4 regions of the Bradyrhizobium sp. ISRA464 genome follow, and region 1 is predicted to be linked to each of the others. Evidence: predicted binding sites of a transcription regulator. Region 1 holds the regulator's gene; each other region holds the start of a gene.
The links. Region 1 encodes PhoB, which activates phosphate uptake and scavenging genes when phosphate is short. Its sites were predicted from a motif close to TGTCATNNANCTGTCAT; they were not measured.
Positions count from the first base shown of each region.

Region 1 (7,422 bases):
GAGTTGTGCCCGCAATGGCTGCGCCGCCCGATCGGCATCGCGATCGAGCTGCTCGCCGGCATCCCCTCGATCATCTACGGCATGTGGGGCTTCTTCGTGCTCGGCCCGTTCCTGGCCAACACGTTCCAGCCGTTCATGATCAGGATCTTCGACGGCGTGCCGGTGCTCGGCAGCATCTTCGCCGGTCCGCCGTCCTATCTCAGCCTGTTCAACGCCTCGCTGATCCTCGCGATCATGGTGCTGCCGTTCATCACCGCGATCTCGGTCGACGTGTTCAAGACCGTGCCGGCGGTGCTGAAGGAAGCCGCCTACGGCATGGGCTGCACCACCTGGGAGGTCGTCCGCAGCGTCGTGATCCCCTACACCAGGGTCGGCGTGATCGGCGGCATCATGCTGGCACTCGGCCGCGCGCTCGGCGAAACCATGGCGGTGACCTTCATCATCGGCAACTCGTTCCGCATCTCCTCGTCGATCTTCGCGCCGGGCACCACGATCTCGGCGGCGATCGCCTCCGAATTCGCCGAGAGCGACGGCCTGCACCAGTCCGGCCTGATCCTGCTCGGCCTGCTCCTGTTCGTGCTGACCTTCTTCGTGCTGGCCGGAGCGCGGCTGATGCTGCTGCGGCTGGAAAAGAAAGCGGGGAAGTGACGCCATGAACCCGATCTACAAATCACGCCGCCGCAGTGACATCGTCGTCCGCGCCTTGTGCATCGGCGCCGCGCTGTTCGGCGTCACCTGGCTGGCGCTGATCCTGTTCACGCTGCTCTACAACGGCGTCGCGGGCCTGAGCGTGCAGCTCTTCACCCAGAACACGCCGCCGCCGGGCTCGACCGAGGGCGGCCTGCTCAACGCCATCGTCGGCTCGATCATCATGACGGTGATCGGGGTCGGCATCGGCGCGCCGCTCGGCCTGTTCGCCGGCACCTACCTTGCCGAATACGGCCGGCATGACAAGCTCACCTCGGTGATCCGCTTCATCAACGACATCCTGCTCAGCGCGCCCTCGATCATCATCGGCCTGTTCATCTATGGCGCCGTGGTGGTGCCGATGCGCGGCTTCTCGGCGATCGCCGGCGCGCTGGCGCTCGCCGTGATCGTGATCCCGGTCGTGCTGCGCACCACCGAGGACATGCTGCTGCTGGTGCCCAACCCGCTGCGTGAGGCGGCTTCCGCGCTCGGCCTGCCGCGCTCGCTGGTGATCAAGCGGATCGCCTATCGTGCCGCCCGATCGGGTCTGATCACCGGCGTGCTGCTGGCCACCGCCCGCGTCGCCGGCGAAACCGCGCCGCTGCTGTTCACCGCGCTGTCGAACCAGTTCTTCAGCCTGAGCCTGACCAGCACGATGGCCAACCTGCCGGTGACCATCAACAACTTCGTGCAAAGCCCCTACGCCTACTGGAAGGAGTTGGCGTGGAGCGGTGCATTGCTCATCACCATCACCGTGCTCGCGCTCAACATTGGCGCGCGTATCCTCGGTGCCGAAAGGGCCGCAAAATGACCGAGCTTTCCGTTTCGACGACTGTCGCGAGCCACGTTCCCCAGGTGCCGCTTCCGGAGGCACCGCCGAAAGTCACGGTGCGCAACCTCAACTTCTATTACGGCGAGCACCACGCGCTGAAGAACATCAACCTGACGCTGGGCACCAACCGCGTCACGGCGTTCATCGGTCCGTCGGGCTGTGGCAAGTCGACGCTGCTGCGCATCTTCAACCGGATGTATGACCTCTATCCGGGCCAGCGTGCCGTCGGCCAGTTGATGCTGGACCAGACCAACATCCTCGACCCCAAGCTCGACCTCAACCTGTTGCGCGCGCGGGTCGGCATGGTGTTCCAGAAACCGACGCCGTTCCCGATGACGATCTACGAGAACATCGCCTTCGGCATCCGTCTCTACGAGAAGATCTCGAAGTCCGAGATGGACGACCGCGTCGAGAAGGCGCTGCGCGGCGGTGCGCTGTGGAACGAGGTCAAGGACAAGCTGAACGCTTCGGGCCTCTCGCTCTCGGGCGGACAGCAGCAGCGCCTGTGCATCGCCCGCACGGTCGCGGTGCGGCCCGAGGTGATCCTGTTCGACGAGCCGTGCTCGGCGCTCGACCCGATCTCGACCGCCAAGGTCGAGGAGCTGATCCAGGAATTGTCCGAGGACTACACGATCGCGATCGTCACCCACAACATGCAGCAGGCGGCGCGCGTGTCCGACAAGACCGCCTTCATGTATCTTGGCGAACTGATCGAGTTCGACGACACCAACAAGATCTTCACCTCGCCGAGCGATCGACGCACCCAGGACTACATCACCGGCCGGTTCGGCTGAGGAGACACGCGATGGCTTCTGAACATACCGCCAAGGCATTCGACAGCGATCTGCAGGAACTCACCCGCCTGGTCGCCGAGATGGGCGGCCTCGCCGAGCGCATGATCACCGAGTCCGTCGACGCGCTGATCCGCCGCGACGTCGCGCTCGGCAAGCGCGTCGTCGCCGCCGACGTCGAGATCGACGGTCTGCAGCGCATCATCGAGGAGCGCGCGGTGCTGACGATCGCGCGCCGCCAGCCGATGGCGATCGACCTGCGCGAGATCGTCGGCGCGATGCGGGTGGCCACGGATCTCGAGCGGATCGGTGACCTCGCCAAGAACATGGGCAAGCGCGTCGCGGCGCTGGAGAGCGATTTCCAGCCGCTGAAGCTGATCCGCGGCCTCGAGCACATGACCGACCTCGTGCTGTCGCAGGTCAAGTCGGTGCTCGACGCCTACGCCGCACACGACCTGCCGGCTGCGATGACCGTCTGGAAAGGCGACGAGGAGGTCGACGCGATCTGCACCTCGCTGTTCCGCGAACTGCTCACCTACATGATGGAGGACCCGCGCAACATCTCGTTCTGCATCCATCTGATGTTCTGTGCCAAGAACATCGAACGCATCGGCGACCACGCCACCAATATCGCCGAAACCGTGTTCTACATGATCGAAGGCCAGCAGATCACCGACAAGCGACCGAAGGGCGACATGACCACCTTTGCCACGACGGTGCCGGGCAACGGCTAGCTGAGGTGCTTGGTTCGCGTCCGGGCAACGGATCAACACAGAGAAAGAACATAGACCGATGAGCGCACGCATTCTGGTAGTCGAAGACGAGGAAGCGCTGACGACGTTGTTGCGCTACAACCTCGACGCGGAAGGCTACGACGTCGAAACGGTCGGGCGCGGCGACGATGCCGACACAAGGCTGAAGGAGCGTATTCCCGATCTCGTGGTGCTTGACTGGATGCTGCCGGGCCTTTCCGGCATCGAATTGTGCCGCCGCCTGCGCGCGCGCCCCGAGACCAAGCAGCTTCCGATCATCATGCTGACCGCGCGCGGCGAGGAGAGCGAGCGGGTGCGCGGTCTCGCCACCGGCGCCGACGATTACATCGTCAAGCCGTTCTCGGTGCCGGAGCTGCTGGCGCGCGTGAAGGGCCTGTTGCGCCGCGCGAGCCCCGAGCGGCTCGCGACCGTGCTGACCTATGGCGACATCGAACTCGACCGCGAGAAGCGCCGCGTGGCGCGCTCGGGCCGTCCGATCGATCTCGGGCCGACCGAGTATCGCCTGCTCGAGTTCTTCCTCGAGCATCCCGGCCGCGTGTTCAGCCGCGAGCAGCTGCTCGACAGCGTCTGGGGCCGCGACATCTATATCGACGAGCGGACCGTCGACGTGCATATCGGCCGGCTGCGCAAGCTGCTCAATCCCGGCCGCGAGCAGGATCCGATCCGCACCGTGCGCGGCGCCGGCTATGCGCTGGACGACCGCTTCGCCAAGGCCGAGCCGCAGCAGTAAGCGTGAGTGTCGTCGCGGCGCCTGCCGGGACACATCACCAGACTCTGCAGGCATAAAAAATCCCCGCTTGCGCGGGGATTTCGTTTTATGAGCTGTGTTTACCGTGTCGGCGGTTTGTTGGCCGGGCGGCGCCGATCGGCGGCCGGCTGGTAGGCGACACGCGAGTGATGCGCGCAATAGGGCAGGCCGGTGAGCGCCTTGCCGCCGCAGAAGAAGAATTCGGGGCTCGAGGGGTCGCCGACCGGCCAGTGACACGTGGCCTCGCTCAGCTCGAGCAGCGACAGCCGCTGGCTCATCGGCACCACATTGTCATAGGCGACCGGATCCGGCTCCAGCTCGACCTCGAAGGCGTGCGCGAGCGCGGTGTTGCCGCGCGAGACCGGGCGCGCCACCCGCATCATGTGTTGGGCGGGACGGGCCTTGCGCTGCCGCGGGGCAGCCGTGGAGGGGGCCTTGGCACGGCCGGACAGGCCAAGCCGATGCACTTTGCCGATCACGGCGTTTCGCGTCACATTGCCGAGTTCCGCCGCAATCTGGCTGGCCGACAGGCCCGCCTCCCAGAGCTTCTTCAGCTGCTCGACGCGATCATCGGACCAGGTCAATACCGTCATCGCATTCTTCCCTTCGCCTTGCGCCGGCCAGACATTGGAGCGGCGCTGCGAGCCAAATCTGACAAATATCCCTGCGGTCAGAATCCCTTAGCCCTCGCCGGACGCGGTTTCGCGCCCGAACGTGTACGCAGAACGAAAGCTACTTAGAGGGTCCAATACTGCCGCACGAGATGTCGTATCCGACAGGCCAAACGCTACAATATGGCGTGACTCTGGCGCAAGAGTCCGCGGCAACGCGTCCACATGTTCCCACACTTATGCATTGCAATGAGGCTTTTCCACCTCACCGGAATGCACCGGATCGCGCGCGTTTCGCATTGCAGGAAGGTCACTTCGTGGCGATTGACAGCGACTGCCCGCAGCATACAATGTTCGCCACGTGCCGCCCGAAAAGGCGGCACGTTTTGTTTTCCGAAGCTGGCCGTTGCTGCGCTGGCGTCAAGGCACGCGGCAATTGTCGGCCTCAAACCCGTCAGTGATTGCCATGACCAATAGCGCCACGTCGCATCTGCTTCCCGTCTTCGCCAGGGTCGATCTCGGCTTCGAACGCGGCGAGGGCGCCTGGCTCATCGCAACCAACGGCGACCGCTACCTCGATTTCACGTCGGGTGTCGCGGTCAACGCGCTCGGGCACGCGCATCCGCATCTGGTCAAGGCGCTGCAGGAACAGGCGACCAAGCTCTGGCACATGTCGAACCTGTTCAAGAGCCCGGACGGCGAGGTGCTCGCCGCGCGGCTGTGCGAGCAGAGCTTTGCCGACTACGTGTTCTTCTGCAATTCCGGCGCGGAAGCGATGGAAGGCGTGATCAAGCTGGTCCGCCACTATCACTTCTCCAAGGGGCATCCCGAGCGCTACCGCATCATCACCTTCGAGGGCGCGTTCCATGGCCGCACGCTCGGAACGCTGGCCGCCACCGGTTCCGCCAAATATCTCGAGGGCTTCGGCCCGCCGATGGATGGTTTCGACCAGGTTCCGCACGGCGACATCGAGGCGGTGAAGAAGGCGATCGGGCCGCACACCGCCGGCATCCTGATCGAGCCGGTGCAGGGCGAGGGCGGCGTGCGTTCGGCGCCGCAAGCCTTCTTCAAGGCGTTGCGCCAGCTCTGCGACGAGCACGGCCTGTTGCTTGCGTTCGACGAGGTGCAGACCGGCATGGGCCGCACCGGCGAACTGTTCGCCTACAAGCGCGTCGGCGTGACGCCCGACGTGATGTCGCTTGCGAAGGCGCTCGGCGGCGGCTTCCCAATCGGCGCCGTGCTGGCGAGCGCAAAGGCCGCGGCTGGCATGGCGCCGGGTTCGCACGGCTCGACCTTCGGCGGCAATCCGCTGGCGGTGGCGGCGGCCAATGCCGTGCTCGACGTCATGCTCAAGCCTGGCTTCTTCGATCACGTGCAGAAGATGTCGTTGCTGCTCAAGCAGAAGCTCGCCTCGGCCGTCGACCGCTATCCCGGCGTGATTTCGGACGTGCGCGGCGAAGGCCTGTTGATCGGCGTCAAGGCCGTGGTGCCCTCGGGCGATCTCGTCACCGCGCTGCGTGAGCAGAAGCTGCTCACCGTCGGCGCCGGCGACAACGTCGTCCGGTTCCTGGCGCCCCTGATCGTCACCGAGGCCGAAATCGACCAGGCGATCGGAAGCCTTGAGCGCGCCTGTGCCGCGCTGGCGACCGCACAGCCGAAGAAGGCGGCAGGATGATGAGCAAGCCTGTCCGCCACTTCCTCGACATTAACGAATTGCCGCTCGCCGAGCTGCGCAACATGCTCTCGGCCGGCGCCGCCATGAAGGCGAAGCTGAAGGCCCACGAGAAGGGCAGGAAGCCGCTCGAAGGCAAGACGCTCGCGATGATCTTCGAGCGCCCGTCGACCCGCACGCGGGTGTCGTTCGACGTCGGCATGCGCCAGCTCGGCGGTGAATCGATCATGCTGACCGGCGCCGAGATGCAGCTCGGCCGCGGCGAGACCATCGCCGACACCGCGCGCGTGCTGTCGCGCTATGTCGACGCGATCATGATCCGCATCCTCAACCACGATGCGCTGCTGGAGCTTGCAGCGCACGCCACCGTTCCCGTGATCAACGGGCTGACGCGTCGCTCGCATCCGTGCCAGGTGATGGCCGACCTGATGACCTTCGAGGAAAATCGCGGGTCGATCGAGGGCAAGACGGTGGCCTGGACCGGCGACGACAACAACGTGCTGGCCTCCTGGGCGCATGCCGCCGAGCGCTTCAAGTTCAATCTCAACGTGGCGACCCCGCCGGAGCTCGCGCCGAAGAAGGCGATGCGCGACTGGATCAAGACCACCGGCGCGTCGATCGTGCTCGGCACCGATCCGGAAGCCGCGGTCCGCGGCGCCGATTGCGTCGTCACCGACACCTGGGTGTCGATGGGCGACAAGGAGGGCGAGCACCGCCACAACGTGCTCAGGCCCTACCAGGTCAATGAAAAGCTGATGTCGCTGGCCAAGCCCGACGCGCTGTTCATGCACTGCCTGCCCGCGCATCGCGGCGAGGAGGTCACCGACGAGGTGATCGACGGCCCGCAGTCCGTCGTGTTCGACGAGGCGGAAAATCGCCTGCATGCGCAGAAGGGCATTTTGGCCTGGTGTTTTAACGCGGTCGCATAGCGCGCATTTAATGCTGTCGTCCCGGCCTCGCGCCGGGAGCAGTAACTGCTGCTGTGAGTTGTCGCGAATACTTGAGCTCATCAGGCTTGGGCTCAGGCGTCGCGCGTGTGCCCCTTTCGTTTTGCGGTCCGAGACCCCAGATAGAGCGCCATGGTTCCACAATCCCCCGACACCAAAATCGCTGCCGAGGCGCCGACCCGCGCGCCATCGGCTATTCCGGTTGACGACGCGGTGCTGGCCTTCGAGGTCGACGCGCTCGACCTGCGCGGACGGCTGACCCGGCTCGGTCCCGCGCTCGACGAGATCCTGCACAAGCACGATTACCCGCCGCCGGTGGGCAAGCTGCTGGGCGAGGCCATCGTGCTGACGACGCTGCTCG
Region 1 is NZ_CP094526.1:929,539-936,960, forward strand. It holds gene pstC (phosphate ABC transporter permease subunit PstC) at 1-648, shown strand, start outside; gene pstA (phosphate ABC transporter permease PstA) at 653-1,498, shown strand; gene pstB (phosphate ABC transporter ATP-binding protein PstB) at 1,495-2,313, shown strand; gene phoU (phosphate signaling complex protein PhoU) at 2,325-3,044, shown strand; gene phoB (phosphate regulon transcriptional regulator PhoB) at 3,103-3,813, shown strand; gene MTX19_RS04340 (GcrA family cell cycle regulator) at 3,912-4,424, opposite strand; gene MTX19_RS04345 (aspartate aminotransferase family protein) at 4,909-6,117, shown strand; gene argF (ornithine carbamoyltransferase) at 6,117-7,043, shown strand; gene MTX19_RS04355 (Hsp33 family molecular chaperone) at 7,194-7,422, shown strand, end outside.

Region 2 (7,422 bases), 1.4 Mb from region 1:
CGCCGCGGTCTCGGCGGCCTTGCGGCTGCGTTCAGCGTCGACCGCCGCACGCAGCGGCGCGATCACCTTCGCCTCCACCTCGCCGGACAACTCCGCCGATTGCACCATAGCGTCACACAGCGCGATCATCTGCGCCTTTTGTGCATCGCGGCCGAGCGTGTAGCCGAAGCCCACCTCGCCGGTCGCAAGCCGCACTGCGGCGCGCGACACCGTCGCCTCGCCGAGATTGAACGGCGCGCCGTCGCCGCCGACCCGGCCGCGCAGCATCACGAGGCCATTCTCGGGCTCGCGGAGATTTTCATGCGCCGGCACCGCGATCTGCCGCATTCGCTCCGCGATCTCGGCGGCGCCGGAATGCGCCAGCACCGCCATTGCGGCCTTGCGCTGCGCCTCTTTGCTGTTCCGACCGGCCGAACTCATGAGCAACCTTGCCTGACTCAAGTTGTCTACGTTAATAGACAACTTGATAGCGAAGCGCCATGACTGTTTCGTGACAAACTGAAGATTTCTGATATCACGGCGTCATGAGCATGCAGGAAAGTTCCGGCGTCGCCTTGTGGCGGCAGGTCGCCGACGGCATCGAGCGCGGCATCGCTGACGGCCGCTTCGTCGCCGGCGAAAAGCTGCCCGGCGAGATGGAGATCGCGGAGACCTATCGCGTCAACCGCCACACCGTGCGGCGCGCGCTCGCGGCGCTGGCGGAACGCGGCCTGGTGCGCGCCGAGCGCGGCAGCGGCACCTATGTCGAAGCGCAGCGCCTCGCCTATCCCCTGCGCTCACGCACCCGATTTTCCGAGATCGTCGGCGCCGGCGGACACGAGCCGCGCGGCCAGCTGATCGAGGCCCGCGGCGACGTCGCCACCCGCGAGATCGCCCGCGAGCTGGGCCTGAAACTCGGCGCCCCGCTGATCCGGATCGAGTCGGTCCGCCTCGCCGACCGCACGCCGATCTGCGTCTCCACCACCTGGCTGTCGGCCGAACGCTTTCCCGATGCCGGCAACGTGTTCGCCAACGTCCGCTCCATGACGAAACTGCTGGCGCATTACGGCGTCAGGGACTACCGGCGCTCCTTGACCCGGATCACCGGAGCGATCGTCGATGCCACCGATGCCGTGCGGCTCAATCTCGCGCTGGGCCACGCGGTGCTCGTCGTCGATGCCACCGACGTCGACACTGCTGACAAACCGCTGGTCACCAAGCGCTCTCGCTTCGCCGCCGAGCGCGTGGAGTTTCTGGTGGAGAACAGTTGAGTATCCCTCCCTCTCCCCGTTCTTACGGGGTCGAGACGAGCGAAGCTCGCTCTTGGAGGGTCGGGGTGAGGGGCTGCTGCCGCGAACTGGACAGATATGAGTGCGGGGAGCTCCCCTCACCCGGATTGCTTCGCAATCCGACCTCTCCCCGCAAGAGCGGGGCGAGGTGACTTGCTAGGCCACCGCCCTTTGCCCGATGATGGCGAAGCGCAACCTGCTCGAGATGAAGTCGATCGCGGCGACCGCGATCAGGATCATCAGGATCAGGAACGACACCTTCTGCCACTCCAGCACGCGGATCTGCTCGGCGAGCTGCAGGCCGATGCCGCCGGCGCCGACGATGCCGATGATCGTAGCCGAACGAGTGTTGGACTCGATGAAATAGAGCACCTGCCCCGCGATGACCGGCAGCACCTGCGGCAACAGGCCGAAGCGGATTTCATGCAGCGCATTGCCGCCGGAGGCCCTGATGCCCTCGACCTGCTTGCGGTCGGCCGCCTCGATCGCCTCGGAGAACAGCTTTCCGAACGCACCGAAATCCGACACCGCGATCGCCAGCACGCCGGCAAACGGGCCGAGACCAACGACGTTGATCCAGACCAGCGCCCAGATCAGCGTATCGACGCCGCGGATCGAATCCAGGAAGCGACGCACCGGAAAGCGGATCAGGTTCGACGGGATGATGTTGCGTGCCGCCAGCAGGCTGACCGGCAGCGCCATCAACGCCGCAAGCGTGGTGCCAAGCAGCGCAATCGACAGCGTCTCGCCGAGCGCCTGCATGTAGAGCGGCAGCGACGAGCCGGGATTCGGCGGGATCATCATCATGGTGATCCAGCCGAGCTGACCGATCCCGGTAATCAGTTTCGTCGGCGAGAAATCGAGATCGACCAGGCCGAACACGAAGATCGCGAGCGCAGCTACGATCATCGCCGGCGTCGCCAGCCGCGCCGAGGCGGGCCGGTTGAAGACATCGGGATATTTCGCCCGCAGTTCGCCCGTATCCGGCTTCGGCAGCTGGCTCACCGGCGCGTCTCCTTGCCGAACAGCCGGCCGCGCAGCCAACCGGTCGAGATGTCGATGATGAAGACCGTGACGATGATCATCACGAGGATGGCGCTGACGTCGGAATAATAGAACTTGCGGATCGCGACCACGAGCTCCTGACCGATGCCGCCGGCGCCGACGAAGCCCATGACCGAGGCCTCGCGGACGTTGATCTCGAACCGCAGCAGCGCATAGCTGGCATAACCCGCCGCGACCTGGGGCAGCACGGCGAAGCGCATGCAGGACAGCCAGCTCGCGCCGGTGGAGCGAATGCCTTCGACCGGCTTCATGTCCGCGTTCTCGACGATCTCGGCGAACAATTTGCCGAGCGCGCCGGTGGAGTGAATCGCGATCGCCAGCACGCCGGCCATCGGTCCGAGGCCGAAGGCAATCACGAAGATCAGCGCGAACACGATGCCGGGCACCGTGCGGGCGAACTCCAGCAGGCGGCACACCGTGAAGCGGAGCCATGGCGACGGCGAGGTGTTCTGGGCGGCGAAGAAATTCAGCGCGAAGGCGAGCACGGCGCCGATCAGCGTGCCGACATAGCTGATCAGGAGCGTCTCGCCGAGCAACCGCAACCATTTCTTCCAGCCCCAGAACCACTCGGCCGGATTGGTCCAGACCCGTCCACCTGAATCGAGGGTGAGGATGCGATCGAAATAGCTGACGAAGTTGCCGAAATAGGCGAACAGCGTGCGCAGATTCACTTCCGCGCCGAGCGCTGCGATCAGAAGCGCCGCGCAAAAGACGGCGATCGCCAGCGTCGCCTTCAGCCGCTTGCGCGCGACCGCCTTGCGATAGGCGTCATTCAGCGCCGCCAGTTGCTGGGCTGGAAGGATGGATACGGCGGTCGCCATCGACGCGGGGCCCATCTGCTCGAGAAGTTAGACGGAGAAAGGGCCGGGTCATGGAACCCGGCCCAATTCAATGCGTGCGCGATCAGGACGCCTTCTTGCGCAGATTGTCCACGAACTTGATCAGCTCGATGGTCTTGTCGTAGTCGGCGTTGGTGATCGGCTGCCACGGACGGTTCTTGCCGTCGGACAGCTTCTTGAAGGCCTCCGGATCCTTCGTCGCCGCATCCAGGAACGCCTGCTTGATCGCGGCCTTCATGTCGTCGGGCAGGTCGCGGAGATAGGCATAGGGCGAGTTGATGATGAGGTCGGACTTCGAGATGATGCGGAAGTCCTCCTTCTTCAACGGCGTGCCGTCGCTCGACTTCACCATGTTCTTGTTGAGCATGCGAGTGAGGTTGGAGTCGTCGTCGGCGTTCCACCAGTTGGCGGCAACGTCGACGGTGCCCTGCGCGAGCGCCAGCACGGCGTTCTCGTGGCTGCCGGTGAAGATCACCTTGGAGAAGAAGCTGTCCGGATCGATGCCCATCTGGTTCAGCTTGAAGCGCGGCATGTTGTTGCCGGAGGTCGAGTTGGGATCGACCAGGCCGAGATTCTTGCCCTTGAGGTCTTCGACCTTCTGGTACGGGCTCTTGGCGAGCACGTAGAACACCGAATAGTAGCCCTTGGAGCCGTCGGCATTGACGTCGATCACGAAGGCGTCGGTCTTGACGCCGGTGAGAAGGGCGCGCGAGAACGATGCCGGACCGTAATAGCCGATCTGAATGTTGCCGGCGCGCTGGCCCTCGATCACGGCCGCGTAGTCGTTGGCGACGCGCAGGTTCACCTTGATGCCGAGCTCCTTCGACAAGTAGCTGATAAGCGGCCCGAAGCGCTCGGTGACGCCGGAACCGTTCTCGGCCGGGATCACGGCGAAGGTGATCTCCGGATATTTCGTCTTCCAGTCCGAGGCCGAAGCCGAGCCGGCGAACGCCAGCGAGGCAGCGCCGGCCAAAACGGTACGACGAGTGATCATGATAAACCCCCTTGTTGTGGTTACGCCTGTTTGGCCGGGCGAAATGCCCGTCCATCCTGATCGGAAAAATGCGCGCCGCTCAGGCCGCAGCTGCGGTGCCGAGCGCCGGAACGTTTGTACCCTCGGGCACGGACAACGGCGCCGCGCCGATGACGTCATTGGCCTCGAGGTCGTAGAGCTCTCGGGCGATGTGGTCGGTCAGCATCGATGGTTGACCGTCGAACACCACGCGGCCGGCCGCCATGCCGATCAGGCGGTCGCAATAGGTGCGCGCCAGATCGAGCGAATGCAGGTTGCAGAGCACGGTGATGCCGAAATGCTTGTTGATGCGCAGCAGCGCGTCCATCACGATCTTGGTATTGCGCGGATCGAGCGACGCGATCGGCTCGTCGGCCAGGATGATGTCGGGTTCCTGCACCAGCGCGCGGGCGATCGCGACGCGCTGCTGCTGGCCGCCGGAGAGCTGGTCGGCGCGCTGCGCGGCGAGTTGCGCAATGTCGAACTGCTCGAGCGCGGACATCGCAAGCGCCCGGTCGTGCTCCGGCCACATCTGCGCCAGCGAGCGCCACGACGGGATTTCGGCAAGCCGCCCCATCAGCACGTTGGTCAGAACATCGAGCCTGCCGACGAGATTGAATTGCTGAAAGATCATCGCCGAGCGCGCGCGCCACTGCCGCAGCGCCTTGCCGCGCAGCGCGGTGACGTCGGTGCCTTCGAACAGGATACGGCCGGAGGTCGGGGCGGCGAGGCGGTTGATCATCCGCAGCAGCGTCGACTTGCCGGCACCGGAGCGGCCGATCACGCCGACGAAGCTGCCCGGCGCAATCGAGAACGACGCGTTATCGACCGCGGCTTTTGCGCCGAAACGGCACGTCAGACCTTCCACCAACAGCATGCAATGCTCCACCCGCGTCTCGATGGGGCCATCGCTATCCCCGCTGTCTTACAGTTATGTGACGATGCTGCTGCGGTGCGGCGATCGTCCACACCACCTCTCTTGCCGCCATCGCAACGTCATGATCTTGTCATCAAGCACCGTGAAGACGAGCGCATCTCCCCGGAAGCCATGATTTGCGGAGGCCCCGATGCCCGGAAAGAAACTCTCGGTCGTACCGACGATCGATCCCAGTGCGTCGGTGCGCGAGAGCAAGCTCGGCACCTATACCGAGGTCGGCGCGCGCACGATCCTGCTCGAAGTGAGCATGGACGACTACTCTTACGTCGTGAATGACAGCCAGATCACCTATACGACGATCGGAAAGCTCTGCTCGATCGCAGCAATGACCCGGATCAATCCCGGGAATCATCCGATGCATCGCGCCACGCAAGCGCATTTCACCTACCGCGCCAGCGCCTATTTTCCCGGAGAGAGCGACGACACCGACTTCTTCAGCTGGCGACGTGCGCATCACGTGCATATCGGCCATGACGTTTGGATCGGTCACGGTGCGATCATATTACCGGGCCGGAACATCGGCACCGGCGCCGTCGTCGCCGCCGGCGCGATCGTCACCAAGGACGTGCCTGCCTACACGATCGTTGCCAGCAATCCGGCGCGGCCAATCAAGCCGCGTTTCTCCGCGGCAATCGCGAATCGTCTCATCGCACTGGCGTGGTGGGACTGGGACCATGAGACGCTCCGCCGCGCCCTGCCCGATTTTCGCAAGCTTCCGGTGGAAGGTTTCCTCGACAAGTACGAAGCTGAGAGCGCTTCCGAATTACAGGAAAACCAGCGGAGTGCCGCATCGTGACCGACATTTTCATCGAAGGCGGCCGCGCGCTGATCGACGGGGCGTTCGTCGAGACATCGCTTCGAACCACGGGACGCGACATCGCGTCGCTCGACGCCGAGCAGGGCCGCGCGGCCCTTCATCTTGACGCCAACGGGCTGTTGGTGCTGCCCGGCATCGTCGACCTGCACGGCGATGCCTTCGAGCGGCAGATGATGCCGCGCCCCGGCGTCGACTTCCCGACCGACGTCGCGCTTGTCGACAGCGACCGGCAGGCGATCGCCAACGGCATCACCACCGTGTTCCACGGCGCGACCTGGTCGTGGGAGCCCGGCCTGCGCAGCGCCGACAATGCGCGGAAACTGCTCGATACGATCGAGGCCTTGCGGCCGCAGCTTGCCGCCGATACACGCTTCCACCTGCGCCACGAGACCCACAATCTCGATGCCGAGGCCGAGATCACGCAATGGCTCGCCGAGGGCCGCATCGATCTGTTCGCCTTCAACGATCACAGCAACGTCAAGCCGAACAAGCGCAACCAGCTCGCCGAGCGCTCTGGGCTCTCGGTCGAGGCGATCAACGAGATGCTCGACCGGATCGTCGCCCGCCGCCCCGACGTACCCGCCTCGATCGCGCGTCTGGCCGCCGCGGCGCGCGCCGCCGGCATCCGCATGCTCTCACATGACGACAGCAGCCCCGCCATGCGCCAGGAGTTTCGTGCACGGGGCGCCGCGATCGCCGAATTCCCGATCAACGAGGAGACCGCGCGCGACGCAGCCGCAGCCGGTGACTTCATCGTGTTCGGCGCCCCGAATGTGGTGCGCGGCGGCAGCCACACCGGCTGGACCAAGGCATCCGACATGATCGCGAAGGGCCTCTGCTCGGTGCTGGCATCGGACTACTATTATCCAGCGCAGTTGCTCGCAGCGTTCCGCCTGGTGGCCGACGGCACCCTGCCACTCGCCAAGGCCTGGGACCTGATCTCCTCGGCGCCGGCGCGCGCCGCGGGGCTCGATGATCGCGGCGTGCTGGCCACGGGCCGCCGCGCCGACATCGTCATCGTCGACGACAAGGTGCCGCTGCGGCCACGCATCGTCGCAGTGATTGCCGCCGGACGATTGGTGCATCTAGCTGATGCAAGCTGCCTCGTTCATTCGCTCGCGCCGCGCAAGACGGTTGCGGCGGCGTAACCCCAATCTATTCTGCTGCCATGGCCAATCATCCGCGCTACGCAATCTACTATGCGCCGTCACCGGACAGCCCGCTGCACCGCTTCGGCGCGACGCTGCTCGGCTACGATGCCGCATCGGGCGACGACCTGCCCTTCCCCAATGGTGTCACACCCGACTGGCACGAGGTAACGCAGGACCCGCGCAAATATGGGTTTCACGCCACGCTGAAGGCGCCGTTCACGCTCGCCGACGGCAAGCGCGAGGGCGACCTCATTGAGGCCAGCGCCGCCTTCGCCGGCCGCGCGCGACGCATTCCGGTGATCGAGCCGGTCGTCGACGCGATCAGCGGCTTCA
Region 2 is NZ_CP094526.1:2,364,903-2,372,324, reverse strand. It holds gene phnG (phosphonate C-P lyase system protein PhnG) at 1-420, opposite strand, end outside; gene phnF (phosphonate metabolism transcriptional regulator PhnF) at 525-1,250, shown strand; gene phnE (phosphonate ABC transporter, permease protein PhnE) at 1,425-2,273, opposite strand; gene phnE (phosphonate ABC transporter, permease protein PhnE) at 2,270-3,154, opposite strand; gene phnD (phosphonate ABC transporter substrate-binding protein) at 3,237-4,166, opposite strand; gene phnC (phosphonate ABC transporter ATP-binding protein) at 4,246-5,061, opposite strand; gene MTX19_RS11065 (chloramphenicol acetyltransferase) at 5,252-5,917, shown strand; gene MTX19_RS11060 (alpha-D-ribose 1-methylphosphonate 5-triphosphate diphosphatase) at 5,914-7,086, shown strand; gene MTX19_RS11055 (DUF1045 domain-containing protein) at 7,107-7,422, shown strand, end outside.
Region 2: a site for PhoB is predicted at 5,179-5,195, ahead of phnC (phosphonate ABC transporter ATP-binding protein). Genes of this name have one in related genera too.

Region 3 (7,422 bases), 2.6 Mb from region 1:
GCGCCGAACTGCGCAGTTTTCCGCGCAAGCCATCATTGTCGGTCAGGCCCAACATGCGCTGGGCGCCGACGATATTCTGGAACCTGGTCGCATAGAGATTGATGCCGCTCCGCAAGGAGGACACCTGCCTGATCGGATCGTCCTCCGGCAGCGCTGCTGCGAAAGCTTCGAGTCTGTCGAGCATCGCCGTCTCGTCCTGGACGCGATTGGCGAGAGTCTTCGCCAGGTCTTCATTGCGCGTGCGCAGGAACTTGGCCGCGATCTGCTGCGTCTCCAGGAAGCCGTCGGACAGCTCGGACAATTGCGCTCTGAAGCGCATGCTGTCGTCTGACTCGCGCTGCATGCGTGCCGCGTATTCGAGGCCGCCGAGACAGGCTGCGCTGACGATGACTACTCCGCCGATACCAAGCATCGCGATCTGGCTTCGAAGGCTTGGTCGGAATCGCTTCAGAATGATCGCGCGGAGTTGCTTCGTCCTGGAGATTACGAACATCTGATGCTTTCCTGTCAGTCGCACGGCTCCGGACGTCGTTGTCGCTGAAAGAGGATCTGCGCCCGGTTGCCGAAGATATAGCCAGAGGTCCGCTCGAGCTATTTGCGGCGACGACTTACAGTCGTTGAATTGACAATCTGTGAAAACGACTGGGGTGCAAACGATGCGTTTTGTGACGGTTGGATGAAAGTCGGCGAGAACCGCATGGCGCGAGGGATGCCACGGTTGCCACTCATGTGCGTGCTGCAGGCGATGGGGCTATGACGCCTGGCGCTGTTCTGCGTGTCCCGTAACAGCGTCTTCGCACTCGTCCTGAATTCGCGCATCTCCCGTGCTCGATGCTTGGTTGCATCGGCGTGATTTCGATCAAATATCACGGAAAGGACCGACAGGAGCTCTCCCAATGAAAATCGACCTTTCCGGAAAAACTGCGCTGGTCACCGGCCTCGACCGCAGGTATCGGCAACGCGATCGCACGGGGCCTCGCGGGGACAGGCGCGGATGTCATCGTCAACGGCCGGGGCCACGCCAGGATCGATGCCGCCGTTGCGGCGGTCGCAAAGGCGGTGCCGGGCAGCAAGGTGCGCGGCATCGCCGCCGATGTCTCGACCGCCGCCGGCTGCAAGGCGCTGCTCGCGGCCTTGCCGGAGGTCGATATCCTTGTCAACAACGCCGGCATCTTCGAGCCGAAGGATTTCTTCGACATTCCGGATGAGGATTGGAGCCGCTTCTTCGAGGTCAATGTGATGTCGGGCGTGCGGCTGTCGCGCGGCTACATGCAGGGGATGTTGAAGCGCAACTGGGGACGCATCGTCTTCATCTCCTAGGAATCAGGCCTCAACATCCCGACCGAGATGATCCACTACGGCATGACCAAGACCGCGCAACTTGCGATTGCCCGCGGGCTCGCGCAATTGACCAAAGGCACCGCGGTCACCGTCAACTCTGTGCTGCCCGGGCCGACCATGTCGGAGGGGGTGGAGACCTTCGTCAAGGATCTGGCGAAGCAGAACGGCCAGTCGGTGGACGAGGCGGCCTCGAATTTCGTCAAGCAACACAGGCCGACCTCGCTGTTGCAGCGCTTTGCCAGCACCGAGGAAATCGCCAATCTCGTGGTCTATATCTGTTCGAAGCAGGCCTCCGCGACCAACGGCGCTGCGCTCCGCGCCGAAGGTGGCATCGTCAACACCATCGCGTGAGGGCGCATGCCGGCTTATGCAATCTCAGAGGTCGAGATGCGGGACGCCGCTGCGTTCGAGGCCTATCGTACGCTGGCTGCGAAGAGCATCGCGCAATATGGCGGACGTTACATCGTGCGCGGCGGTGCGGCCGAAGTGGTGGATGGTGGTCCTCCGCCGAAGGCCATCGTCATCGTCGAATTTCCGGCGATGGCGATCTTGCGGGAATGGTACGCGTCGCCGGAATACGCCGAAGCGCTGAAGTTGCGCGCGACCGCTCTCGAGCGGCGGCTGATCTTCGTGGAGGGCGTCGCGCCGGCGTAGGATCCTGATGGTACGACGGGTTAGCGTTAGCGTAACCCACCGCTCTTCAAAAATGCGTGGGTGGGTTACGCCTTCGGCGAACCCACCCTGCGCAATCGTGGGCTTACCACCCCTCCAGCACGATCTTGCCGCGCGACTTGCCGCTCTCGAGCAGCGCGTGGGCGCGCTTGAGATTGGCGGCGTTGATAGTGCCGAAGGTCTGGTCGAGGGTGGTGCGCAGCACGCCCTTGTCGATGAGGTCCGAGACATCATTGAGCAGATGATTCTGCGCGATCATGTCTGATGTCTGGAATGAGGAGCGCGTGAACATCGACTCCCAGTGCACCGACACCGCCTTGCCCTTGAATACGGCGACGTTGAACTCCGGCGGATCGTCGATCAGGCCGAACTTGCCCTGCGGCGCGATGAAGTCGGCGATCGACTTGTAGTGCTGGTCGGTGAAAGTGAGGCTGGCGACCAGCCCGACCGGTGGCAGCTTCAGCTTCTCGATCTGCTCCTTCATCGGCTTGGCATGATCGATCACGGCATGGGCACCGAGATCGAGGCACCATTTCTGAGATTCCGGACGCGTTGCCGTTGCGAGCACGGTCAAGCCGGTGAGCCCGCGCGCGAGTTGGATCAGGATCGAGCCGACGCCGCCGGCGCCGCCGATGATCAGAAGCGTGCGCGGATCGAGGCTCTTGCCCGGCACCGCGCCGAGCCGGTCGAACAGCAGTTCCCAGGCGGTGATCGAGGTCAGCGGCAGCGCCGCGGCCTGCGCGAATGACAGCGATTTGGGCTTCTTCCCGACGATGCGCTCGTCGACCAGGTGAAACTCCGAATTGGTGCCCTGGCGCTGGATCGAGCCGGCGTAGAACACCTCGTCGCCCGGCTTGAACAGGCTGACATCGGGGCCGACCGCGTCGACCACGCCGGCCGCATCGAAGCCGAGGATCTTGTACTCGCCCGCGGGCGGCGCCGCGCGCTTGCGCACCTTGTAGTCGACCGGGTTGGCCGAGATCGCCTTCACCGCGACCCGGATGTCGCGCCCCTTCGGCTCCGGCTTTGCAGTCTCGAAATCAATGAGCGAATCCGCCGCCTCGATCGGCAGCGATTTTTGGTATCCGACGGCCTTCATGGCTTGTCTCCATTGGTGGCGGCGATTGCCTGTTGTCTAACTGTCGCGCTGGCCTCCACTTGGCAAGTACTGTAAATTCAGGGAACTAGTCCCCGTTTGGATACTATTGGGAAAAATCCGATGAAACGGAAGAATTTCGCGCGTCGGCCGGGGTGTGCGGTCGAGGCGGCGCTCGACCTGATCGACGGCAAATGGAAGGGCGTGATCCTGTTTCATCTGCAGGCCGGCACCCAGCGCTTTGGCGAGTTGCGGCGGCGGATGCCCGGCATCACCCAGCGGATGTTGACCAAGCAGCTGCGTGCGCTCGAGGACGATGGTCTCGTGATCCGCAAGGTCTATGCCGAGGTGCCGCCGCGGGTCGAGTACACGCTGTCCGAACTCGGCGAGAGCCTGCGCCCGGTGATCGATATACTCAAGGCGTGGGGCGAGAGCCACCAGGAGCGGTTGTCCTGTGCGCCGGCGCCGGAGGTGGTGAGGAAGCCGAAGCGCGCGGCTTGAGCCGCGAGGAGATGAGGAGAGTGAAAACCGGGAGCAGGGTGCGGCTCCCGGTTTTGGCTACGGTGACCGACGGCGATCAGGCCGCGTCAGAATGCGACCTGCGTGCGCATCGCCACGGCGTCGAACTTCGAGCCGACGTCGGCGGGCGAGGTCGGCGATGCCTGCCTGGCGACGTTGCCGTGCAGGTAGTCCAGCATGAAGCGGATGTTGCCGTTGACGTACCAGTTCAGCGCGGCAGTGTAGACGGTCTGCCGTCCGCCGGCGACGCCGGTTGCCGATCCGATCTGATCGTTCAGGTCGATCGTGCTGACGCGTCCGGCGATTTCCCAGGCGCCCCAGCCGCCGCCGTCAAGCGAGAATGGGTGCGCCGGCTTGATGCCGTTATAGGCGGCCGCCGCCGCGTTGTAGGTGTGCGTCTCGCCGGTCAGCACGTAGCCAGCCTGCGCGTAACCGCCCTGGAATTTCAGGCTTGGCGCACCGATCGGTGGCAGGCCGGTGTTCGCGCCACGATCGACATTGAACCAGAAATACTCGCCCTGCAGGATCAGCGGGCCATAGGTCGCAGCCGCTTCGACGCTGTAGACCTGCGCGCCCGACGCGTTGGCGATCGCGCCGGTCGTCGCCAGCACGGTGGGGTCGATGCGGAGCTCAGGCCGGTCGCTGAGCGTGACCGTCTGCGCCTGCGTCAGCAGATTCCGCGCCGGCTGGATCAGCCATTCTGCATCGGCGCCGATATGCACCGAGTAATCCCTGCCGCTGATCGGGTTGCCGGCGATACGGGCGACTGCGCCATATTGCTCGGTGCTTGCGGCCGGCGAGGTGCTCGATGCCGAGTGCAGTGCGCCGGTGGACGGTCCGGTAACATAGCCGCCGACCCAAAGCTGATCGTTCCACCAGCGGGTGCCGACGGTCGAACGGAAGTCGCCGGCCGCGATGTTGGTCGCGACGACGCCGGCCGAGGCGCGCTCCATGAACAGGATGTCGTTGGAGCTCGTGGCCTCGTCGAGTGTGTAGGGCAGGTCCATGATGCCGCCTTCAATCGCCATCTTGCCGCCGAACGGCTTGAAGCCGGTATAGCTCAGATAGGCGTTCTCGATGCCGGAGACGCCGCCGCCCGGCAGCGATCCCGGCGCCGAACCGCCGAAGCCGTCGGAAGAGCCGCCGAAGTCGTAGATCAGTGCGAAATTCCAGTCGCTGAGGAACTTGCCGACGACGCCGATGCGTGCGCGGCGGACGTTCTCGCCGCTGTCGAGCTTTTGCGGCGATGTCCCCGCGGAGTTGGGACGATAGTCGTAACCGCCGACGTCCCAGTGCACGCGGCTCGTGATCGCGATGCAGTTCTGCTCGTCCGCGGTGCAGATCGTCGGCCGGTTGTTCGGCATCGACACCACGACGCCGGACGGCGCGATCGGACCCTTGACCGGAATGGCGGCGTTGGCGTTGGCGACGCTCGAGGCCTTTGCATCCGCCGCCTTCGCATGCGCGTTCGCGGCGGCCGCCGTCGCCGCGTTCGCGTTGCTCTGCTTCTGCAGCTTGTCGATCTTCTGCTCCAGCACGCGGAGCTGCTGCTTGAGCAGCGCGATCTCCGCGTCGCTGTTGCTTGCCGATTCCGAATGTGCCGGCGAGGTGGCGAGTGCTCCCGCCACGCCGAGGGCGATTGCCCCCAATCTTGTCGCGCCCATCTTACGCTCCCCTGTTGAGATGAAGTCCCCCACTCACTGAGAGCCGAGTCCTAGGAGCGTATCGTGACTGACGCACGACAGCGCCGTCCGGGCTTGCGGTTCCGCTTGTCGTGTGCCGGCAACAAGCGAAGCTGCGCAGTGAGATGACGACCATCATAGGGGCTTGGCGGCGTGCATCAACGTGCCCCAGGCCGGTTTTGCACCGCTCGGTTGGGCGTCGGACGTCACGAGGTGGGGCGCCAGATATTGAGCCGTATACCCTTCAATTGCCATACGAACGCGCCTATATTCCGGCGTTTTCCGCAAGAGGTGAGAATGCTCCGATTCATCCGCTTTGCCGCTATTCCCGTCCTGTGCACGCTGGCCTTCATGGCAAGCCTTGACCCTGCCGCGGCGCAGGACCGTCGCGTCCCGTCCTCGCAGGCGGAGCTGCAGCTGTCCTACGCGCCGATCGTGCAGCGGGTGCAGCCGGCGGTGGTCAATGTCTACGCGGCCAAGATGGTGCAGAACCGCAATCCGCTCCTGGACGATCCGATCTTCCGCCGCTTCTTCGGCGTGCCGGGACAGCAGCCCGAGCAGATGCAGCGCTCGCTCGGCTCTGGCGTGATGGTCGATGCGTCCGGTCTCGTCGTCACAAACAATCACGTGATCGAGGGCGCCGACCAGGTGAAGGTCTCGCTCGCCGATAAGCGCGAATACGAGGCCGAGATCGTGCTGAAGGACAGCCGCACCGATCTCGCGGTGCTGCGCCTGAAGGACACCAACAAGGAGAAATTCGCGACGCTCGACTTCGCCAATTCCGACCAGTTGCAGGTCGGAGACGTCGTGCTCGCGATCGGCAACCCGTTCGGCGTCGGCCAGACCGTCACGCACGGCATCATCTCGGCGCTGGCGCGCACCCAGGTCGGCATCACGGATTATCAATTCTTCATCCAGACCGATGCCGCGATCAATCCCGGCAATTCGGGCGGCGCGCTGGTCGACATGACCGGCCGGCTCGCCGGCATCAACACCGCGATCTTCTCGCGCTCCGGCGGCTCGCAGGGCATCGGCTTTGCGATTCCCGCCAACATGGTGCGCGTGGTGGTGGCCTCGGCCAAGAGCGGCGGCAAGGCGGTGAAGCGGCCGTGGCTCGGCGCGCGGCTGCAGGCGGTGACGCCAGAGATCGCCGAGACGCTGGGGCTCAAGCTGCCGACCGGCGCGCTGGTTGCCAACGTCGCGCCGAACAGCCCGGCGGCGAAGGCGGGGCTGAAGCTGTCCGACCTGATCGTTGCGATCGACGGCACGCCGATCGACGATCCCAATGCGTTCGACTACCGCTTCGCCACCCGGCCGCTTGGCGGCAGCGCGGAGATCGACGTGCAGCGCGGCGGCAAGCCGGTGAAGCTGACGGTGCCGCTGGAGACCGCGCCGGACACCAACCGTGACGAGATCGTGCTGACCGCGCGCTCGCCGTTCCAGGGCGCCAGGGTCGCCAACATCTCGCCAGCGCTGGCCGACGAGCTGCATCTCGACGCGGGAGCTGAGGGTGTCGTGGTGACCGAACTTGCCGATGACGGCACGGCGGCCAATGTCGGCTTCCAGAAGGGTGACATCATCATCGCGGTCAATAACCAGAAGATCGCGCGGACCAGCGATCTCGAGAGGGCATCGAAGACGGGGACGCGGATCTGGCGGATTACGCTGGTGCGCGCCGGCCAGCAGATCAACGTGACGCTTGGCGGATGAGCCCGAAGCAACCACGCGAGGCTTCCAATCTGTTCGCTGCGGCGGGGATGGAGCAGGATGCGCCGCATCCGCTCCCCGACCGTCTGCGCCCGCGGACGCTTGCCGATGTCGTCGGCCAGGATCACATTCTCGGTCCCGACGGCGCGCTGACCCGCATGCTGGAGACGCGCACGCTGGGCTCGCTGGTGTTCTGGGGCCCGCCCGGCACCGGCAAGACCACTGTGGCGCGGCTGTTGGCCGACGCCACTGAGCTGCATTTCGAGCAGATCTCGGCGGTGTTCTCCGGCGTCGCTGATCTGAAGAAGGCGTTTGATGCCGCGCGCGCCCGCCGTGAGACCGGCAAGGGCACGCTCCTGTTCGTCGACGAGGTGCATCGCTTCAATCGCGCGCAACAGGATTCCT
Region 3 is NZ_CP094526.1:3,483,519-3,490,940, forward strand. It holds gene MTX19_RS16265 (methyl-accepting chemotaxis protein) at 1-493, opposite strand, end outside; partial or broken gene MTX19_RS16270 (SDR family oxidoreductase) at 897-1,692, shown strand; gene MTX19_RS16275 (DUF1330 domain-containing protein) at 1,699-1,995, shown strand; gene MTX19_RS16280 (zinc-binding alcohol dehydrogenase family protein) at 2,099-3,112, opposite strand; gene MTX19_RS16285 (helix-turn-helix domain-containing protein) at 3,233-3,610, shown strand; gene MTX19_RS16290 (OprO/OprP family phosphate-selective porin) at 3,697-5,292, opposite strand; gene MTX19_RS16295 (DegQ family serine endoprotease) at 5,662-7,020, shown strand; gene MTX19_RS16300 (replication-associated recombination protein A) at 7,017-7,422, shown strand, end outside.
Region 3: a site for PhoB is predicted at 5,356-5,372, ahead of MTX19_RS16290 (OprO/OprP family phosphate-selective porin). Genes of this name have one in related genera too.

Region 4 (7,422 bases), 3.7 Mb from region 1:
CGCGGTGACATCGTTTCCCGAGACGTCTTGTGAGGCTTGCGGATAGGCCCAAGGCGTCCGATCGGTGAGGAGCCTAGCGAGCCGGAGCTGAACGGCAGCGGCACGGCCGTGACAGATTGGGTTCACCTTTGTGAAATCGTCGTAATTTGGCCGGGGCGAAAGGCCTTGCCGGTGACGGTTGCCGGGCCGGCTTCGGGCACGAGAACGCGTCAAAACTAAAGGCTAACGCGTCACAGGGTCGCTTGCCGTGACTGCATCGCGCCGATATAAGCCCCGGCAACTCCCAACCACCCTTTGCAAGGACGAAATCATGGCGATTGAACGCACCTTTTCGATCATCAAGCCCGACGCCACCGAGCGCAACCTGACCGGTGCGGTCAATGCGGTGATCGAGAAGGCGGGCCTGCGGATCGTGGCGCAGAAGCGCATTCGCATGACCCGCGGCCAGGCCGAGACCTTCTACGCGGTCCACAAGGAGCGCCCGTTCTTCGGCGAGTTGGTCGACTTCATGACCTCCGGCCCGGTGGTGGTCCAGGTGTTGGAAGGCGAGGGCGCCATCCTTAAATATCGCGACGTGATGGGCGCGACCGATCCGTCGAAGGCCGCCGAGGGTACGATCCGCAAGCTCTATGCGAAGTCGATCGGCGAGAATTCGGTGCACGGTTCTGACGCGCCGGAGACCGCGGTGGTCGAGATCGCGCAGTTCTTCTCCGGCAACGAAATCGTCGGCTAACGCCGATCCGAAGACCAGGGCTGCGGTCCGCCGAAGAGACCGGGCCCGATTAAACTAGGGGAGCGGCGAGCGTTCGCCGCCGGGGGCGGCCGTGAGGCCGAAAAGGACGCGCTGTGGACTGGCTGTGGCAGATCTTTGATCCCGCGCATCTTGGTGCGTTTTTCACCGAGTTCAAGAACGAGATGGCGACGGCGACCTTCTGGGTCGCGGTCGGCAAGATCATCTGGATCAATGTGCTGCTGTCGGGCGACAACGCGCTCGTGATCGCGCTCGCCTGCCGCGGCCTGGCGCCGCGCCAGCGCCTGTGGGGCATGATCCTCGGCGCCGCGGCCGCGGTGCTGTTGCGCGTCATCTTCACCGGCATCGTCACCAGCCTGATGGGGCTGCCCTATCTGAAGCTCGTCGGCGGGCTGGCGCTGATCGTGATCGCGGCCAAGCTCCTGGTGCCGGAGCGGCAGGACGAAGACAGCGTGGATGCGGCCTCCCATCTATGGGCGGCGGTGCAGATCGTCGTCGTCGCCGACATCGTGATGAGCCTCGACAACGTGATCGCGGTGGCCGCGGCGGCCAATGGCAGCGTGCCGCTGCTGGTGCTGGGACTTGCGATCAGCGTTCCCCTGATCGTCGCCGGCGCCGCGCTAATCATGGCGCTGCTCAACAAGCTGCCGATCCTGATCTGGGCCGGTGCTGCGCTGCTCGGCTGGATCGCGGGCGACGTCATCGCGACCGATCCGGCCGTGCATCCGAGGCTGGATGCACTGTTCGCCGGACCGCTCGGCGCCAAGCTTGATTCCTGGCTGACCTCGGTCGGGATGGCGCCGCAGTTCGCCCATGGCGGCAGCGGCGGCGAGATCCTGCTTGCCGTGCTCGGCATTATCGTGGTGCTGATCGCCGGATCGATCTGGCGCCGGCAGGCGCTGCGGAGGGCCAAGCGTTCCGCAGAAGCCGCGTGACGGCGGCGATCGTCTAGAGCATGATCCGGAAAAGTGCGAAGCGGTTTTCCGAAAGGATCATGCTCAAACAAGCGGCTAAAGCGCGATGACGATTCAACCCAATCTCATCGCGCTTTAGCGCCTGACGATCGAGCCGGACCGCCCGACCAGTCGCGCCAACTGCCTGAAGCGGCTGCCGACCCGGTCGGCGACCAGATCGACCATCCGGTGCTCGAACACCAGCATCAGCTTGCGCCCCTCGGTCCGGAAATGAGTCGCCGGCAACACGCCCGTCCGCGCCGCCGTGATCAGATGCGCGACACGGAACGCCGCGCCGAGCAGGCGGGCGCGCTCGTCCATGGCCGGTGTCACCAGCTCGCGGATCTGCAGCGGCGGTTCGTTTTCCTCGCTGAGCCCGGCGTAGCGATAGAACACCGAGAGCGCGACGAAGGCGCGTCCCTGATGCGTGATCGAGCCGAAATTGCCGTTCATGATCAGGCTGAGGGTTTCCTCGCCGCGATGATCGGGGTGCACGCGCCAGCCGATGTCGGAGAGCAGGCAGGCGACGTGACGCAGCCGGCGATCCTCCTCCATCTCACGCAACTTCACCACGCGCACCAGGCGGTCGGTCCAGGCGGTCAGCTCCCGGGCGTGACGGGCCGAGCGTGACAGCAATTCGTTGAGGTCCTGCGCGGCGCAGGCGAGGCCGTCCTTGGCGCGCTCGGCCGGCGGCAGCATTTCGTACAGCAGGCCCTCGCGCACGCCGAAGGTCGAGAACACGATGGTCTTCGGCTGCGCGACGCGGATGATGTATTCGAGCACGAGTGCGGCATAGGTCAGCAGCGGCCGGCGTGCGTCGGCGACCGCCTCGATATTGGCCAGCATGTTGGTGGCCGCGAGCCGCCGCAGCCGCTGCGCGAAATCGAGCGCGTCGGCCGCCGGAATCGAATAGCCGTGCATCACCTTGAGCGGATAGCCGCTCTGGATGATGTGGATGCGCGCCAGCGCACGCCAGGTGCCGCCGACCGCGTAGAAGGTGCGGCCGCGGCCGGCCTTGAGCTGCGCGACGCCGAGCAGCTCGTTCTTGACGATGCGCTCGGCACGCTTGAGCGATTTATGCGAGAGGTCCTGCAACGCGAGGCTGCCAAGCGGCAGCGTGACGCCGCTGCGCACGCGATTGCCCCTCACGTCGATCAGTTCGAGCGAACCGCCGCCGAGATCGCCGACGATGCCGTTTGGATTGTGCACGCCGGAGACGACGCCGAGCGCCGACAGCTTTGCTTCGCGCGGCCCGGACAGAATTTCGATCTTTGCGCCGCAGATGCGTTCGGCCTTGGCGATGAAGTCAGAGCCGTTCTTGGCATCGCGGCAGGCCGCGGTTGCGATCGCGTAGACGCGGCCGACCTGCTGGATCTTGCACAGCGCGCGAAAGCGGCGAAGCGCGGTGAGTGCCTTGTTGACCGCATCGGTCGCGAGCAGGCCGGTGCTCTGCACCTCGCGGCCTAGCCCGCACAGAGCCTTCTCGTTGAAGATGGTGACGAGGCTGCGCGCCATCGCCTCGTAGACCACGAGACGAACAGAGTTCGAACCAATATCGATGACAGCGACGCTGGAAGCGCGCTTCCGCGGCCGCTTCACCGTGAAGCCCCCTTATGACGATGCCTGCTGACGTTCGTTACGACGCGTGAGCCGGCGCGGCGAAGATTCCTTGAGAGACTTACCACGGCCGGACAGACTCGGATTTGTCATGAAGTAGTTGTGCAGGTTGAAGGGCTCCTCGCCTTTCGCGGCCTTCATACGCGTTGACGATCCATCCGGCAACAATTGCCAGCTCTGCTCGGTGTCCTTCAGGTTTGCAACCATGATCTGTTCGAGAACCTGCTGATGCACCGTGGGATTTTGCAGCGGACAGAGAACCTCGACGCGACGGTCGAGGTTGCGCGGCATCATGTCTGCGGACGAGATATACACAGCAGCTTTTGTGCTCGGCAGGCCTTGCCCCATGCCGAAGCAGTAGATTCGGCCGTGTTCCAGGAACCGGCCGATCACCGACTTGACGCGGATGTTCTCCGACAATCCGGGCAGGCCGGGGCGCAGGCAGCAGATGCCGCGCACCACAAGCTCGATCGAGACGCCGGCCTGCGAGGCTTCGTACAGCGCGTCGATGATATCAGGATCGACCAGCGCATTCATCTTCATCCAGATCGCGCCGGGCCGTCCGTGACGGACGTGGGCGATCTCGTCGTGGATGTGCTCAATGATGCGCTTGCGCAGTGTCAGCGGCGACACCGCCATCTTCTCGATGTCGCTCGGTTCGGCATAGCCGGTGATGTAGTTGAATACGCGCGCGACGTCGCGGCCGATGATCGGGTCGGAGGTGAAGTAGGAGAGGTCGGTGTAGATGCGCGCGGTGACCGGATGATAGTTGCCGGTGCCGGTGTGCACATAGGTGGTGAGGCTGCCGGCCTCGCGGCGCACCACCATCGACAGCTTGGCGTGCGTCTTCAGCTCGATGAAGCCGTACACGACCTGCACGCCGGCGCGCTCGAGGTCGCGGGCCCAGCGGATGTTGGCTTCCTCGTCGAAGCGCGCCTTCAATTCGATCAACGCCGTCACCGACTTGCCCGCTTCGGCGGCTTCCGCGAGCGCGCGTACGATCGGTGAATTGTTCGAGGTGCGATAGAGCGTCTGCTTGATCGCGACGACGTCGGGATCGCGCGCTGCCTGCTGCAGGAACTGCACGACAACGTCGAACGATTCATAGGGGTGATGGACGATGAGGTCCTTCTGCCGGATGGCCGCGAAGATGTCGCCGCCATGATCGCGCACGCGCTCGGGATGGCGCGGGACGTAGGGCGGGAATTCAAGGTCGGGACGATCGAGGCGCGTGAGCTGCGAGAGCTCGTTCATCGCGAGCACGCCGTCGACCAGGAACACCTCGTCGTCGGACGCCGACAATGCGTGCTGCACGAAGCTGCGCAGCTCCTCCGGCATCTTGGCCTCGATCTCGAGCCGGATCACCGATCCGCGCCGGCGCCGCTTCAGCGCGGTCTCGAACACGCGGACCAGGTCTTCGGCCTCTTCCTCGATTTCCAGTTCTGAGTCGCGGATGATCCGGAACGCGCCCTGGCCCTTGACGGTGTAGCCGGGGAACAGACGGCCGATGAACAGGCCGGTGGCTTGTTCGAGCGTGATCAGGCGGGCCGGACCACCCTCCTTACTGGAGGGGAAGCGGATGAAGCGGTCGATCTTGCCCGGCATGCGGATCAGCGCATTCATCGGCTTGCCGTCGGAGATCCGCGACAGTTGCAGCGCGACGGTGAAACCGAGATTCGGAATGAACGGGAACGGGTGCGCCGGATCGATCGCCAACGGTGTCAGCAGCGGGAAGATGTTGTGGAGGAAGTGATCCTCGATCCAGGCCCGCTCGGACTTGGTGACGTCGCGCCCGTCGACGAGCTGGATGCCGACCTCGGACAGGATGGTGCGGAGGTCGCGCCAGATCGCCTGCTGGTCGGAGGCGAGCTGCGACACGTTCTTGTTGATCACAACGAGCTGCTCGGACGGGGTGAGGCCGTCAGGGCTGCGCTCCGGGATGCCTTCACGGACCTGCGCCTTGATGCCGGCGACGCGGACCATGAAGAACTCGTCAAGGTTATTGGCCGAAATCGACAGGAATCGAACCCGCTCCAGCACGGGATGACCTGTGTTGACCGACTCCTCGAGCACCCGGCGATTGAAATGCAGCCAGGAGAGCTCGCGATTGATGAATCGCTCGGGGCTGGTCGCAATCGCGGGGAGTGCGGCAACATCCGGCTCTTTGTCTTTGATTTCAATAGCTTGCGACGAGTCCATTAAATGTCGATCCAATCCGAAGCATCGGCCCTGAGCGGTCTAGCCGAGAGCCGCACCGACCATGTGATATTGCGATGACGTTTCGATGACATTGATGTTCCAGCCGCTTCCGCCGTCAAGCCGGGCGGCCCCGTTCAGGCATCGCGCAACAACTCCGCCGCCAGTGCCCGGGTGACCGGCCGGCCGAGCCGGAGCGCCTCGGTGTCCAACAGCTCGACCGCTTGCCGGACGGCGGCATAGGAGCGCTCGATCCGGGTGGTCAGGTAGCTCACGATCTGCTCGTCCACGGTCATCTGGCGGTCGGCGCAGAATTTCACGATCAGGCCGCGGAACAGCTGGTCGTCGGGCGGCAGCAGTGTCACCGTCGGCACCGCGCGGAGCCGCGAACGCAGGTCGCGCAGGTCGATCTCGAAGGCCGACGGCGGTACGCGGGCCGTCAGCAGCACGAAGGCATCATCCTGGCGCGCGAGATTCATCAGGTGGAACATCGCGCGCTCGTCGAAATCCGACGGCCTGAGGTCTTCAAGCACCAGCGCGCCGGTCACCAGCGCGCCGGGTACGGCATCCGCAGTGAGCGCGTGCGCCGAGGTCGAGCGTGCGCCGGCGTGCTCGGCCCAGATCGCGGCGAGGTGGCTCTTGCCGGAGCCCTCCGGCCCGACCAGCAGCATGATGCGGTTCGGCCAGTCCGGCCAGCGGTCGACGAGCGTCAACGCGGCTTCGTTGGCCGGCCCCTCAAGGAAGTCGTCACGCGTCAGTCTTTCCTCGTGCGGCAGCGCCAGGGCCAATTGACGAGGTTGAACGCTACCAGCCACACAAATCTCCAAACCAGGCTATCGGGCTTCGATCGTGCTCATGTGCCGCAGCCACTCCACGAGATAGAGGGACACCGAAACCAAAGTAAAGATCGTGACCAGCCCCATCAGGATCAGGTCGTAGGGGTGCGGCTGAAAGCCGAAGCCGAGCGAGGCCAGCACCAGCGCCGCGAACGCGACCTGCGCCACCGTGTTGAGCTTCGACACCATCAGCGGCTTCATCTCGACCGGCTTGTCGAACAACCATGACACAATCACGGCGGACACGATCATGATATCGCGCGACACGACGAGGATCACGAGCCAGCGCGGCACCGCGCCCCAGATTCCGAGCGAAACATAGATCGACACCAGCAACGCCTTGTCGGCGAGCGGATCGAGCAGGGCGCCAAGCTCGCTCGTCATGTTGAAGCGCTTGGCAAGAAACCCGTCGACCGCGTCCGAGACCCCGGCGATCACGAAGATCGCAAACGCGATCTCCATCTGGCTGGAGACGATGGCCCAGACGATCACCGGCACCAAGATGATGCGGCCGAGGGTAATGATGTTCGGAATGCTCAACTTGGTCGCTTCCCGGCTAGAAGCCTGATTTTACTCAATATCCGGCTCTTGGCAGCAACGGACCGATGTTATCTACATAGTATCGTGGCCGCATTGCCGCGAGCCATTGCACGGGGGCGGAATTCCTCGTAACCAGCCCCTGATCATCTGGAATTGGGCATGACCGAGCGCAAAAACGGGCTCACTTACGCGGATTCGGGCGTCGACATCGACGCCGGCAATCGTCTGGTCGATCTGATCAAGCCGATGGTGCGGGCGACCGCACGCCCAGGCGCGGATGCCGAGATCGGCGGCTTCGGCGGCTTGTTCGACCTCAAGGCCGCCGGCTTCAAGGATCCCGTCCTGGTGGCGGCGACCGACGGCGTCGGCACCAAGCTCAAGATCGCGATCGAAACCGGCATCCACGGCGGCATCGGCGTCGACCTGGTCGCGATGTCGGTGAACGACCTTGTCGTGCAGGGCGCGGAACCGCTGTTCTTTCTCGACTATTTCGCCTGCGGCAAGCTCGATCCGGAGGCCACCGCCGCGA
Region 4 is NZ_CP094526.1:4,614,447-4,621,868, reverse strand. It holds gene ndk (nucleoside-diphosphate kinase) at 311-733, shown strand; gene MTX19_RS21780 (TerC family protein) at 847-1,686, shown strand; gene ppx (exopolyphosphatase) at 1,801-3,303, opposite strand; gene MTX19_RS21770 (RNA degradosome polyphosphate kinase) at 3,316-5,520, opposite strand; gene MTX19_RS21765 (DnaA/Hda family protein) at 5,655-6,332, opposite strand; gene MTX19_RS21760 (CDP-alcohol phosphatidyltransferase family protein) at 6,351-6,893, opposite strand; gene purM (phosphoribosylformylglycinamidine cyclo-ligase) at 7,053-7,422, shown strand, end outside.
Region 4: a site for PhoB is predicted at 5,595-5,611, ahead of MTX19_RS21770 (RNA degradosome polyphosphate kinase). Genes of this name have one in related genera too.